2 linked regions of the Lentilactobacillus curieae genome follow. The main gene of each other region encodes a partner of the protein of the gene in region 2 in a complex. Links are inferred from orthologs where the notes say so. Each region holds a gene or a part of one and is shown on either strand. Other genes may lie near its edges. The genes, in order: fabF and acpP.

Region 1 (6,636 bases), 420 kb from region 2 along the record:
ATGTTGTGCCTTTCAACGATTGCATCAATAAATCCATGTTCAAGCACGGTCTCAGCTCGTTGAAAATCAACTGGGGGCTTTTGCCTAATTGTTTGCTCAATTACCCTTCTTCCAGCAAAACCTACTAAAGCGTGAGGTTCTGCCAAAATAATATCGCCGTCCATTGCAAAACTAGCGGTTACCCCACCAGTTGTTGGATCGCACAAAACCACGATATATAACAGGCCAGCTTTGGCGTGTTCACTAACAGCAGAAGAAACCTTTGCCATTTGCATCAATGACATGATTCCTTCCTGCATCCTGGCACCTCCAGAGGCAGTAAACATTACCACCGGAAGAGAATCTTTAGTCGCTCGTTTGAATAGGCGAGCCATCTTTTCACCAGTCATCGATCCTAAACTTCCCATAACAAAGAATGGATCCATGATACCAGCAGCGAACTTCACATCCTTGATCTCCGCAATTCCAGTCAGAACACTTTCATTGATTCCAGTAACCTTTTTGGACTTTTCAATCTTACTTAGGTACTTAGGATCTTGATAGCGGCTTGGTACGGTTAGTTCACTATCGATTTCATCAAATGCATCAAAAGTAATCGTAGCTCTTTTCTTGGCTGTAATTCGAAAACCGTATCCACAGTTAGGGCAAACGTTAAGAACTCCTGCTTTACTAGCAAAGAACGCCTGATGACAAACTGGACATTCCTTAAGAATGTTGTCAGGAATGTCATCCATTCGCTTCCGAAGAATCTCATTGCTAGGAGTTTTAAACTTACTTGGCTCCATTTGTGACCCTCCGGTTTCCTAAGATTTCGTCTTCAATAAAGTTCGTATCGAACTTTCCGCCGGCAAAACCATCACTATGAATAATTTCTGCAAGAAAGTCTTGGTTGGTAGTTACTCCGCCGATTTCCAACTCAGATAGCACGCGTTTCATCTTCTTAACGGCAATTTCGCGATTATCAAGATGAACAATCACCTTAGCGATCATCGAATCATAGAATGGTGAGATGAAACTGCCCTGAATGATACCAGAATCAAACCGAACCCCCATCGTTCCAACTGGAAGGTATAGGTGATCAATTTTCCCTGGTTGAGGTGCAAATCCTTGATATGGATTCTCGGCATTTAACCGGCACTCGATTGCGTAACCCTTGACCGTCGCATCAGCCTGGGCAAACGGCAAACGGTCGCCATTAGCGACCAAAATCATGGCTTTGATCAATTCTAACCCAGTTACCTCTTCGGTCACGGTATGTTCCACCTGAAGTCGGGTGTTCATTTCCATGAAGTAGAAGTTATGGTCTTGATCCATAAGGAACTCGAACGTGCCGGTATTTGTGTACTTAAGACTCTTAGTGGCCTTAGTAACAATCCCCCCGAGCATTTCGCGTTCCTCTTGGCTGATCAAAGTACATGGACTTTCTTCAATAACCTTTTGGTGATTTCGTTGAAGTGAGCAATCACGCTCTGGTAGATATACAACATCGCCAAAGTTATCAGCAATTACTTGCATTTCAATGTGCTTAGTATGTGTTAGTAACTTTTCAACGTAAATATCGTCGTCATCATAAGAGATTCGGGCTTCTTGTTGAGTAGATAAGAATGCTGATTCCAACTCATCAGGCTCATCAACTTCCCGAATTCCCTTGCCACCACCACCAGCAGCTGATTTAAGCAAAACTGGATAACCAATTTCGTCAGCAATTTGCTTAGCAGTTGCCACGTCGTTAACCACGCCGTCACTACCTGGAATAACTGGAACCCCAGCTTTTTTCATAGCAATTCTAGCGTTTGACTTATCACCCATCAAAGTGATGATGTCTGAGTCTGGGCCGATAAAATTAATGTGGCACTCTTCACACAGAGCAGCAAATTCAGCATTTTCTGATAAGAATCCGTATCCTGGATGAATTGCTTCACAGCCGGTCAGATTTGCAGCGCTAATGATTTCTGCCATGTTTAAATATGACTCACTGGGTTGCGGGCCACCAATTTTTACGGCCTCGTCAGCCAAGGATACAAATAAACTATCCTGGTCAGCACTAGAATAAACTGCAACTGCAACAATATCCATATCGTGAAGTGCGCGAATAATTTGCACTGCGATTTCGCCACGGTTGGCAACTAAAACTTTTTTGAACATATATCCACCTCGAAATGTCTATTCGATTGCAAAGACTAGGTCAGCTTCTGCAATCACTTCGCCGTCACGTGAAATTTCACCGTGACCAACTCCGACATTTAACTTAAGTTTCTGTAATTTAACTGACATTACTAATTTATCTCCGGGTCTAAAGTCATCATGAAACTTAGCTGACCTAATTCCACCGAAGAAAACGTTCTTGCCTTTGTAGTCATCCATACTGAGGATGGCTGCTACTCCAGTTTGAGCAACCGACTCAATCAAAATTGGCCGCGGAACCACTAGGTGGTCATGGGGCTGATTAGCAAAAAACCACTCGTTGATGGTTATCAACTTAGTGGCAGAAGCACTTTCACCAGGATTAACCTCGTTAAAGTAGTCGATCATTTGAAATGGGTAGCGTTGAGGAATAACATCTTGAACATTTAAATCCATTTGCTTACTCCTTTTCCACGCTGAAAATTGGTTGATCAAATTCAACCATAGCGCCGTCACCAACCAGTGCATTTTTAATTACACCGTCGATGTCACTCTTGACCTCATTGATCATCTTCATTGCTTCGATAACACAGACAACCTCACCCTTAGAAACGTGGTCGCCGACCTTTTTAAAGGCTGGTTTGTCAGGACTAGGGGCAAAGTAAACTACACCAACTAAAGGTGCCTTGATTTCTGCTAAATTAGCATCATCAACAACTGGTGTCGCAGCTTCTTGGCTGTTTGCATCAGTTGCCACTGTCTCAGATTGGGTAGTACCCTGATCAGCAACTCCAGGGTTACCAATAATTGTGGTATCCCCTTCCTCGCGTTTGCTCAAGGCAAGTTTGAAATCTTCGTTTTGTAATTCAAAGTTCATCAACGAGGACTGGTCAAACTTATCCATTAATCGTTCAATTTCTTTCTCATCCATTGGGCTATTCAACTCCCTTGAATGCCAATACGGCGTTATGGCCTCCGAAACCAAATGAATTACTGATTGCAACGTTAACTGCACCCTTCTTGTTGTCCTCTGTAACGAGATCAACTGGGCATTCTTCGTCTTGATTCTTTACACCAACGTTAACTGGCATTTGATTTCTTTGGATTGATCCAACAACTGCAACTGCTTCAATGGCACCAGCGGCACCAAGCAAGTGACCAGTCATTGACTTTGTACTACTTACCTTCACATAGTCGTTGTCCTTGAAGACATCAGCAATTGCCTTTGATTCAGCGCTATCGTTAGCCTTGGTACTTGTACCGTGTGCGTTGATGTAATCAACATCGCTAGCTGGAATGTTAGCTTCATCAATGGCTTGTTGCATTGCCCGCATTGCCCCTTTACCTTCTGGGTCTGGAGCAGTCATGTGGTAGGCGTCACTAGTAGTTCCGTAACCCACAATTTCACACAAGATATTTGCACCACGAGCTTTAGCATGGTCATAACTTTCAAGGATCAATGTTCCGGCACCTTCACCAAGAACAAATCCATTTCTGTCTTTATCAAACGGAATTGAAGCGTTCATTGGGTCTTCGCTCTTAGTTAATGCTGTTAAAGCAGCAAACCCAGAGATACCGATTTCGTTGACTGAAGCTTCGGCACCACCAGCAATCATAACGTCAGCTTTACCTGACTTGATAAATTCAAAGGCGTTACCAATTGCATTAGTTCCTGATGAACAAGCAGTAACAACAGCTTGGCTGGTATTTAAGGCATTAAATTCAATGGCGATATTTCCAGCAGCCATGTTAGCGATTGAGTTAGGAACAAAAAGTGGTGAAACCCGCTTCGGTCCCTTGTCATGCATTTTAATAACTTGTTCTTCAATCGTGGTCAAACCACCAATTCCTGAACCGTAGATAACACCAAGCATGTATGGATCAACGTTATCTTCATTCAAGCCAGCCATTTCCATGGCTTCCTTAGCACTATAAACAGCATAGTTACTGAAGGCATCATTACGACGAGCTGCTTTTTTATCCATCCGTACGGTTGGATCAAAGTCCTTAACTTCACCAGCAACAGTAATCCCAGTTTCAGTAGCGTCAAACTTAGTAATCTTGCTGATTCCAACCTTAGAATCGAACATGTTATCTAAGAATGATTTAACGTCATTTCCTAATGGGTTAACAGTTCCCATTCCTGTAACGACAACTCTAGTCATATAAATGCTCCTTTTAAATAGTTAAACCACCATCAACGGTCACAACTTGACCAGTGATGTATTCGTTATTTACCAAAAATGAAACGGTGTCTGCAATTTCCTTAACGTTCCCAAAGCGTTTCAACGGAATCGTATCCGCAAATTCTTGTTGGCGTTTTTCGCTCATTGCTTCGACCATATCAGTGCGCACCATTCCAGGGGCAACTGCATTAACGCGGATACCTCTAAGGGCACCTTCACGAGCAGCAGTCTTAGTTAACCCGACTACCCCAGCTTTACTTGCTGAGTAGTTTGCTTGGCCAATGTTACCATGGAGGCCTGAAATACTTGAAAGGTTAACAATTGCTCCGGAACGTTGCTTTTGCATGTACTTCATTGCGTACTTAGTCATGTTGAAAGTCCCAACCAAGTTGGTATCAATAACTGCCTTGAAATCGTCAGCCTTGATCCGAGTCAGTAACTTATCACGAGTAATTCCGGCATTATTTACGAGAACATCAATTCTACCGAATTTTTCAAAAACTGTATCGACCATCGCCTTGGCTGAATCATCATCTGAGACATCCCCAACTACGGCTTCAAAGTCATAACCAGCTTTTTTTAGCTCGGCTCTTTGATCATCAGAAAGTTCTGAATGGGTGTTAATCGCTACTGTATAGCCATCATCACTAAGACGCTTGGCAGTAGCTAAGCCGATTCCTTTTGCAGCTCCAGTAACTAGAGCAACTTTTTTATCGTCTGTCATTTGATTACCCCAATTTCTCTCTTAATTCTGCCAGTGTTTCCACACTGTCAACGTGGTATGTATCAACGCCACGGTTTATTTTCTTAGCTAATTTGGTCAAGGTTGTTCCTGGGCCAATTTCTACCAAGGTGTCTGCTGATAGATCAGTAATTGCCTGTACTCCATCTGAAAAGTGAGTCGGATTAACTAACTGTCGCTTTAAAACATCCTTAACGTCACTTAGGGTAAACGGAGTAGAAGTGGTATTACTGATTACCGGGAAAGCAGGCTCTGAGAAATCAACATTTTCAAGCCGCAAACCAAGTTTATCTGCTGCACTACTCATTAGTGGAGTATGGGAAGCCACGGCCACTTTAAGTGGAACCACACGCTTAACCCCATGTTCCTTTAGGTAGGTAGAAGCCGCATTAACTCCAGCTTCATCCCCACCAATTACTATTTGAGAATCAGTGTTGTAGTTGGCTGGGTAAACCCGACCAGCTTCACTTCCAACCTTGAGGGCAGTTGTCAAAACTTCACTGTCAGCATTCAATACGGCTGCCATAACCCCAGGATTAGCCTTACCGGCTTCGTCCATATATTGAGAACGGTCATGAACAAGTGGTAGTGCATCATCAAATGAGATTGCTGATGCAGCAACCAAAGCGCTGTATTCTCCAAGGCTTAGTCCCGCGGCAGCAACTGGGTTGCCTAAATCTTGATTAAGTAACCTGAAAATTCCAGTACTCATCGTCAAAATTGCCACTTGAACATTATCAGGATCATCAAAAACTGCAGAATTTGCTAAGTCCATTCCTAGAATCTCAGCAGCTTCATCGACTGTATCCTTGTATACTGGTTCAGCTTTGTAAAGGTCTTGACCCATTTCTTTGAATTGGCTTCCTTGACCGCTAAACAAATAACCTAGTTTCAAGATTGTCTACCTACTTTTTATTCAGCTTTTTTAACAACGTAGTCTACTAATTGACCAACAGTTTCCATACCATCATCAGTTTCGATTTCGATGTCGTAGCTATCTTCAATCTTGTCAACAACTTCGAAAATGTCCAAGCTATCAAGATCCAAGTCGTTCTTGAAGTTAGTAGTTTCTGTAACCTTATCTGCGTCTACGTCTAATTGGTCCACGATGATTTCTTTTACCTTGTTGAATACTTCTTCTTTAGTCATTATAAATTCCTCCAAATATTTTAAATAAATTAATTAGTATTTTAATATAATTGTTCCAATTGTTAAACCGCCACCGAAGCCTGACAAGACCACCACGTCACCGCGATTGATTTTGCCTTTCTGTACTAACTCATCAAACAGAATTGGCTCACTAGCTGCGGCCGTATTCCCATACTCGTCAATATTGGTGTCAAACTTATCAAAGTCAACTTCCAACTTTTCGGCGATTCGTTCAACAATCCGCACGTTTGCTTGGTGCAAAACAAAGTGGTCAACATCTGCAAGAGTTAAGTTAGCTTGTTTTAAAGCAGCTTCAATTGAAATTGGAACGTTTTTTACTGCAAAGTTATAGACTCTTCTACCATTCATGGCAAAGAACCTACTGAACTCTGGTTGGTCAGTTTGAAATGGAGTTGTTTCTCCAGTCTGGCCTGC
Region 2 (6,667 bases):
CTGAGAAAGTTCCTGATACTGCTGTAATTTCAATTGCAAGTGGTGCTGGACTATCTGAATTGTTCAAAAGTTTAGGAGTTACAAATATTCTTAATGGCGGGCAAACAATGAACCCAAGTACTGAGGACATTGTTAAAGCTATTGCAGCTACTAAGGCTAAAAAAGCAATTGTTCTTCCAAACAACAAGAATATCTTCCTTGCTGCTGAACAGGCAGCCGAAGTTGCTGAGATTCCGGTTGAAATCGTTCATAGTAAGACAATTTCCCAAGGAATCACTTCAATGCTTGGTTTTAATCCAGATGCAACTCTGGAGGATAACCAAAAGGAAATGGAAGACAACTTGGATACTGTTGTTTCTGGACAAGTAACCAATGCAATTCGTGATACAGAAATTGACAATGTTAAGATTAAAAAAGGTCAATTCATGGGAATCATTGATGGAGACATTGATTTAGTCAATGATGACCTTTTGACTACGGCTGTTGAAATGACCAAGAAAATGTTGGATGAAGATAGCGAGGCAATTACCATTATTTGGGGTGAAGGTGCAGATGAAGCCTTAGCCCAAAAGGTAGCTGACGAAATTGGAAACATCGACGAAGACCTAGAAGTTGAAGTCCATGAGGGAGACCAACCGGTTTACCCATTCTTAATTTCCGTTGAATAGTATTTACTAAGTTTGGCGTTTGCCAAACTTTTTATTTTGAATGAAAGTGGGTGAGTGATGTGGAACTGAATGATCCAGTTACCGTTTTGAGTGGAGTTGGTGAAAAAAAGAGCGTTACACTTAATAAGTTAGGAATTAACACAGTTAATGATTTATTGACCTACTTTCCTTGGCGTTACGATGATTTATCGGTGAAGGATCCTCAAACTACTGAAAGTGGGCAGAAAGTTACTATCAGAGGGGTAGTTGCAACTGAGCCAACAGTGAATTTTTTTGGCAGAAAGAAAAGTCGGCTTAGATTTTTATTGAAGGTTGACGGACAAACCTATCCAGTAACTTTTTTCAATCAGCCATGGTTAAAAAAACAATTGGAACTTAATCATGAGGTTTCAGTTTATGGAACGTTTGATGCCGCGAGACAGCAGATTAATGGCATGAAGTTAATTAAGCAAGAGCTAGGTTCGAGTTTTGATTCAATTTATCCAGCGACAAAAGAAGTTAAGCAAAATACAATCAAAAAATTAGTGAAAACGGCGTTTGATGAATACGAGTCAGTCATTCCTGAGGTATTACCTGAATCTTTAATTCAAAAATACAGGTTAGAATCATTCCATGATATGATCAAGAACGTTCATTTTCCCAAATCACCTAAGGATGCAGATAAGGCATTTAGAACGGCTAAGTTTATGGAATTTTTCTTTTTTTCGATGAGAATTCAGCAACTTAAAAAAATGCACCGACAAGAAAACGATGCCAGTGTGGTCCAGTACGATGACCAATTATTGACTAAATTTAGCCAGAAACTACCCTTTTCACTCACTGACTCACAGCAAAAAGTAACCGACGAAATCCTTAAAGATTTAAATAGTCCATACCCAATGAACCGTCTGCTACAAGGAGATGTTGGTAGCGGGAAAACAGTCGTGGCAGCAATCTCCATGTTTGCAACTGTAACAAGTGGTAAACAAGCGGTAATTATGGCGCCGACAGAAATTTTGGCTGAGCAACACGCTGAAAATCTAGCAAATATGTTCAGTGATTTCGATGTGAATATTGCACTACTTACTGGAGCAACTAGTGCCCAGGCTCGAAGGGCAATGTTGCCAAATATTGAGAATGGTGAAATAAATATAATCGTGGGGACTCACGCACTTTTTCAAGACTCAGTACATTATCATGATTTAGGACTAGCAGTTATTGACGAACAACACCGGTTTGGCGTTAATCAACGACAAGCGATGCGCGAAAAAGGCGAGGGTACTAATGTTTTAGCAATGACGGCGACGCCAATTCCAAGAACGTTAGCAATTACTATGTATGGGGACATGGACGTATCAATCATCAATCAGATGCCAAATGGTCGCAAACCAGTCAAAACTACATGGATTTCTGCCACTAAGACTAAAAGTGCCTTAGCGTTCTTAAAGAAGCAATTATTGGCGGGAAAACAAGCTTACGTTGTTACCCCTTTGATTGAAGAGTCTGAAGCTGTTGATATGAAAAACGCTGTGGCTATTTATGAAAGGTTTCAAGCGATTTTCGAACCTGAATTTAAGGTTGGATTGTTGCATGGACGAATGACTAACGATGAAAAAAACACCGCAATGACCGACTTTGCAAGTAACAAATTCTCTGTTTTAGTTGCGACAACGGTGATTGAAGTTGGGGTTGATGTTAAGAATGCAAATGTGATGCTGATTTTTGATGCTGATCACTTTGGTCTCTCACAATTACACCAACTTCGGGGACGGGTTGGCCGTTCCAGCGAACAGGCATACTGTGTTTTAATTGCCGACCCAAAAACTGAGAATGGTAGAAAACGAATGGAAATTGTTGCTGAAAGTTCGGATGGTTTTTATTTGTCACAAAAAGATTTGGAGTTGCGGGGTCAAGGTGATATAACTGGTAAGCAACAATCTGGTGTGCCAGACTTTAAAGTTGCCGATCCTGTTGAGGATTTAAACATTCTGAACGTTGCCAATCAAGAAGCTCAGAGAATTACTTCCGAAAGTGATTGGAAAAGAAAACCAGAAAATGTACAATTAGCTAAGTATTTAAAAATGAATCAACATATTTTTACCGATTGAAAGGATTAATAAAAATGAGAATTGCAATTGATGCTATGGGTGGAGACCACGCTCCTAAGGAAATTATCGAAGGAGTGGAGTTAAGCCGTGATGAAAATCCAGATGTCATCTATGACTTATTTGGGTTAACTGATGAAATCAAAAAGTATCTTAAAAATGATCAAAACATTGAAATTACACAAGCTGATGAAGTTATCGAGATGGGTGAAGAGCCAGTTAGAGCTATCCGAAAGAAAAAGCAATCAAGCTTGGTGTTAGCTGCACAATCCGTTAAAGATGGTAAAAACGATGCATTCTTCTCCGCTGGAAATACTGGAGCAATTCTTGCTGCCGGTTTGTTTGTGGTTGGAAGAATTAAGGAAATTGACCGCCCGGCATTAACCACTACCTTACCTATAGTGACTCCCAAAGAGGGCATGTCTGATAAGTTTGTAATGCTTGATGTTGGTGCGAATGCTGATTCTAAAGCTCTAAACTTGTACCAATTTGCTTTTATGGGTAAGTATTACGCAACCAATGTGTTGAAAATTGACAACCCAAGAATTGGTCTACTAAACAACGGAACAGAAGCCGATAAGGGTGACATGTTGCACAAAGAAGTTCACGAATTACTGGCCGCCAATAAGGATATTAACTTTATTGGGAACGTTGAAGCTAGGGAGTTATTGAACGGTGCAGCAGATGTGGTTGTTACTGATGGCTTTACAGGAAACGCAGCTCTTAAAGGAATCGAAGGAACTGCCTTGAGTACACTTAACTTGATTAAGAGTAGCATCATGGATGGTGGCATGAAGTCTAAGATGGGTGCCTTAATGTTAAAGGATGTATTTAAGTCAATTGCCAGCAAGATGGATTATTCAAAATATGGCGGTGCAATGTTCCTTGGACTAAAAGCTCCAGTGATCAAAGCTCACGGTGCAAGTAAACAGGAAACCGTTAAAAATACCCTTGCCCAAATTAAGACCATCATTGATTCAAAGATGATTACTGAAATGGTTGACTATGTTGATAGTCATAAAGCCGAATTGGATGCCATTAAAGAGAGTGTAAAAAAAGGTTAATTATTTGCTATAATAGCTGAAGTACTTAAATTAAAAATAAATGGGTGTTTTAAATGACTAAAGAAGAAGCTTTTAACAAAATCGCCGACATGGTTGCTGATCAATTTAATATTGATCGTTCAAAAATTACGGGTGATTTAAACTTTAAGAACGACTTAGATGCCGATTCAATTGATTTCGTTGAATTTGTCTTGGATTTAGAGGATGTATTTAACTCGGAGATTTCAGATGAAGACGCTGAGAAACTTAACACCATTAATGAAGCCGTTGACTTTGTTATGAAAAATCAATAGGTTGCTAATTTAGCGACAGAAACTAATTAATTCCCGAGTAGATTAGTTTCACTTTTTTGTTTTAAATATTTTTGGAGGAAATAAATGATAAAAGGCTTAGACGAAATGCTTAATCGTGATTTTAACATTACGATTAACAACACTGATCTTTTAGACGAGGCGTTTACGCAAGCGTCTTACGTTAACGAACATAAAGATCAAAACCTGAAATTTTATGAACGAATTGAATTTCTAGGAGACGCGGTTTTACAATTAGTTGTCTCGGAGTACATTTTCAAGCGTTATGAAAGATTGCCACAAGGTCGACTAACTAGATTAAGGGCTGCCATGGTTAACGAAAAAAGTTTCAGTACTTTTGCCAGGGAATGTCACTTTAATGAGTACATTCGGCTCGGAAAAGGTGAGGAACGCGCTAACGCTAGAAATCGAGACTCACTACTTTGTGATATCTTTGAGTCTTTTGTTGGGGCTCTTTATCTTGATCAAGGTAAAGCTGCGGTTGAGAAGTTTTGTCACCAAGTGATTTTTCCAAAATTAGATTCGGGAATGTTTGATGAATTCTTCGACCATAAGACTGAGCTACAAGAAGTTGCCCAGGAAGATGGTCCTGTAGACATCGATTATGATCTAGTTGAGGAATTTGGCCCTGCCAATGACAGAATGTTTAGGGTCAAGGTGTCTATCGAAGATAAGGAGTTTGGAATCGGCGAAGGCCATTCTAAAAAGGAAGCTGAACAAAAGGCAGCTCAGCAAGCTCTAAAGCATTTTGACACCACCAACATGAATTTACTTTAGATAGGGGATTTGATGTTTCCGTGCAACTGAAATCGATTGAAATCGTGGGGTTCAAGTCCTTCGCGGAAAAAACTAAAATAGATTTTCCTGATGGAATGACGGGAATAGTAGGCCCAAACGGAAGCGGTAAGAGTAATATTGCTGAGTCAATTAGGTGGGTGCTAGGTGAACAATCAGCTAAAACTCTACGGGGGTCAAAAATGTTTGATGTGATTTTTTCAGGTTCTGCGAACCGAAAATCACAAAGTATGGCGGCAGTTACCTTGACTTTAGATAATAGTGACGGGTATGTTAAAACTCCGTTTTCGGAGATTAAAGTTGCTAGGAAGCTGTTTAGAAATGGCGATAGTGCTTATTTCATTAATGAAAAAGAGTGTCGGCTAAAGGATATTGTTAATATGTTTATGGACTCTGGCATTGGCCAGGGTTCTTTGTCGATTATTTCCCAAGGAAATGTTGAAGCAATTTTTAATAGCAAACCTGAGGATCGGCGGTCAATTGTTGAAAACGTTGCGGGTGTCTATAAATATAAGCAACAGAAATTGTCTGCTCAACATGAGTTAGATACCACCAGTGAGAACCTTGATCGTGTTAACGACATTATCCACGAGTTACAACAACGTATGAACCCACTTGAAGAACAGTCAAGTTTGGCAAAAGATTATTTAGACCAGAAAAAACAACTTGATGCATTGGAAAAGTCTAAGCTAATGATTGATGCCAATCGTTTGGAGACTGAAATCGAAGGACTAAAGGCGAAAGCAAAAAATCTGGATGATGCCAAAAACAATCTTACTGAACAGTTACGGGGACAAACCCAACATAAGATTGATCTTCAAGCACGGTTGGAAAGTAACAACAGTGAAGCTGAAAAGTTACAGAATCGTTTGCTTGAACTATCAAAACAAATTGAACGGCTAAAAAGTGAACAACAGCTTTCTAGTCAGAAACAAAATTTTAATAGTGAAAATATAAAGCGGATTTCTGACCAAATTGAAGCCGCCGAGGCTGAAAAACAGAGCCAAAGTCAAAAATTTGAACAGCTGGTTGTTGACCAAAATGATATTAAACAACAATTGTTGTCATCCCAATCGAAGATTGACGATTTGAATGCAAAACTTCCAAATAAAAGTTCAGACGAACTTGATAAGGAAATTCAGGCCACTAGAGACAAGTACGTTGAATTACTACAGTCCAAGACTGAGTTGAAAAATCGAATCAATTTGCAGACTAGGGACAGTCAACAGCTTGATGAACAATTAAAATCACAATCCACCAGAATAAGTGATTTATCCAAGCAAATTGACGAACGTCAATCGGCAATAAACAAGGATCAACAGGCACTAAATGAATTGAAAGTTCAGTTGGACGAACGGACTGAACAATTGAAAGTCTTAGGCACCAGTTATCAAGAAGTCAAAGAACAGACGGATCGGGCAAATCAATCGTGGTTAGCAGCATTGAGAGTTGCAGAGGAAGCAAAGGCTAAATTGCAATCTCTTAAAAATCTTCACGATTCTTATCGAGGCTTCTATTTTGGTGTATCTAATTTATTAAAACATCGGGACGATTTTGAAGGTATCTACGGTACAGTTTCAGAATTTGTTAAAATTGATACTGAGTATATAAAGGCAATCGATGTTGCAATGGGAGGCCAGTCCCAAAACGTGATTGTTGAAAATAACTCAGTTGCATCTAAAGCAATTCATTTTTTAACAAAGAACCGACTGGGTCGGGTAACTTTACTACCTTTAGATACGATT

What was found.
Region 1: the proteins of acpP (region 2) and fabF are in contact, whole or in part, in a solved structure (PDB 6OKG), measured with the Escherichia coli proteins. The link is inferred for Lentilactobacillus curieae from one-to-one orthologs.

Annotation. Positions count from the first base shown.
Region 1 is NZ_CP018906.1:1,409,417-1,416,052, reverse strand. Bases 2,175-5,014 are described here. They hold fabF (beta-ketoacyl-ACP synthase II), read right to left. Parts: upstream 4,290-5,014; coding sequence 3,060-4,289; downstream 2,175-3,059. Other genes in these bases: fabG (3-oxoacyl-[acyl-carrier-protein] reductase), read right to left, coding at 4,303-5,014; accB (acetyl-CoA carboxylase biotin carboxyl carrier protein), read right to left, coding at 2,585-3,055; PL11_RS06820 (3-hydroxyacyl-ACP dehydratase FabZ family protein), read right to left, coding at 2,175-2,580. Outside these bases: PL11_RS06830 (acetyl-CoA carboxylase carboxyltransferase subunit beta), read right to left, coding at 1-785; PL11_RS06825 (acetyl-CoA carboxylase biotin carboxylase subunit), read right to left, coding at 772-2,145; more of PL11_RS06820, read right to left, coding at 2,164-2,174; more of fabG, read right to left, coding at 5,015-5,034; PL11_RS06800 (ACP S-malonyltransferase), read right to left, coding at 5,039-5,947; PL11_RS06795 (acyl carrier protein), read right to left, coding at 5,965-6,201; PL11_RS06790 (beta-ketoacyl-ACP synthase III), read right to left, coding at 6,235-6,636. UniProt on the Escherichia coli protein: Involved in the type II fatty acid elongation cycle. Catalyzes the elongation of a wide range of acyl-ACP by the addition of two carbons from malonyl-ACP to an acyl acceptor.
Region 2 is NZ_CP018906.1:1,825,082-1,831,748, forward strand. What follows is about bases 2,619-5,489. They hold acpP (acyl carrier protein), read left to right. Parts: upstream 2,619-3,869; coding sequence 3,870-4,109; downstream 4,110-5,489. Other genes in these bases: recG (ATP-dependent DNA helicase RecG), read left to right, coding at 2,619-2,755; plsX (phosphate acyltransferase PlsX), read left to right, coding at 2,770-3,816; rnc (ribonuclease III), read left to right, coding at 4,194-4,904; smc (chromosome segregation protein SMC), read left to right, coding at 4,925-5,489. Outside these bases: PL11_RS08880 (DAK2 domain-containing protein), read left to right, coding at 1-668; more of recG, read left to right, coding at 728-2,618; more of smc, read left to right, coding at 5,490-6,667. UniProt on the Escherichia coli protein: Carrier of the growing fatty acid chain in fatty acid biosynthesis.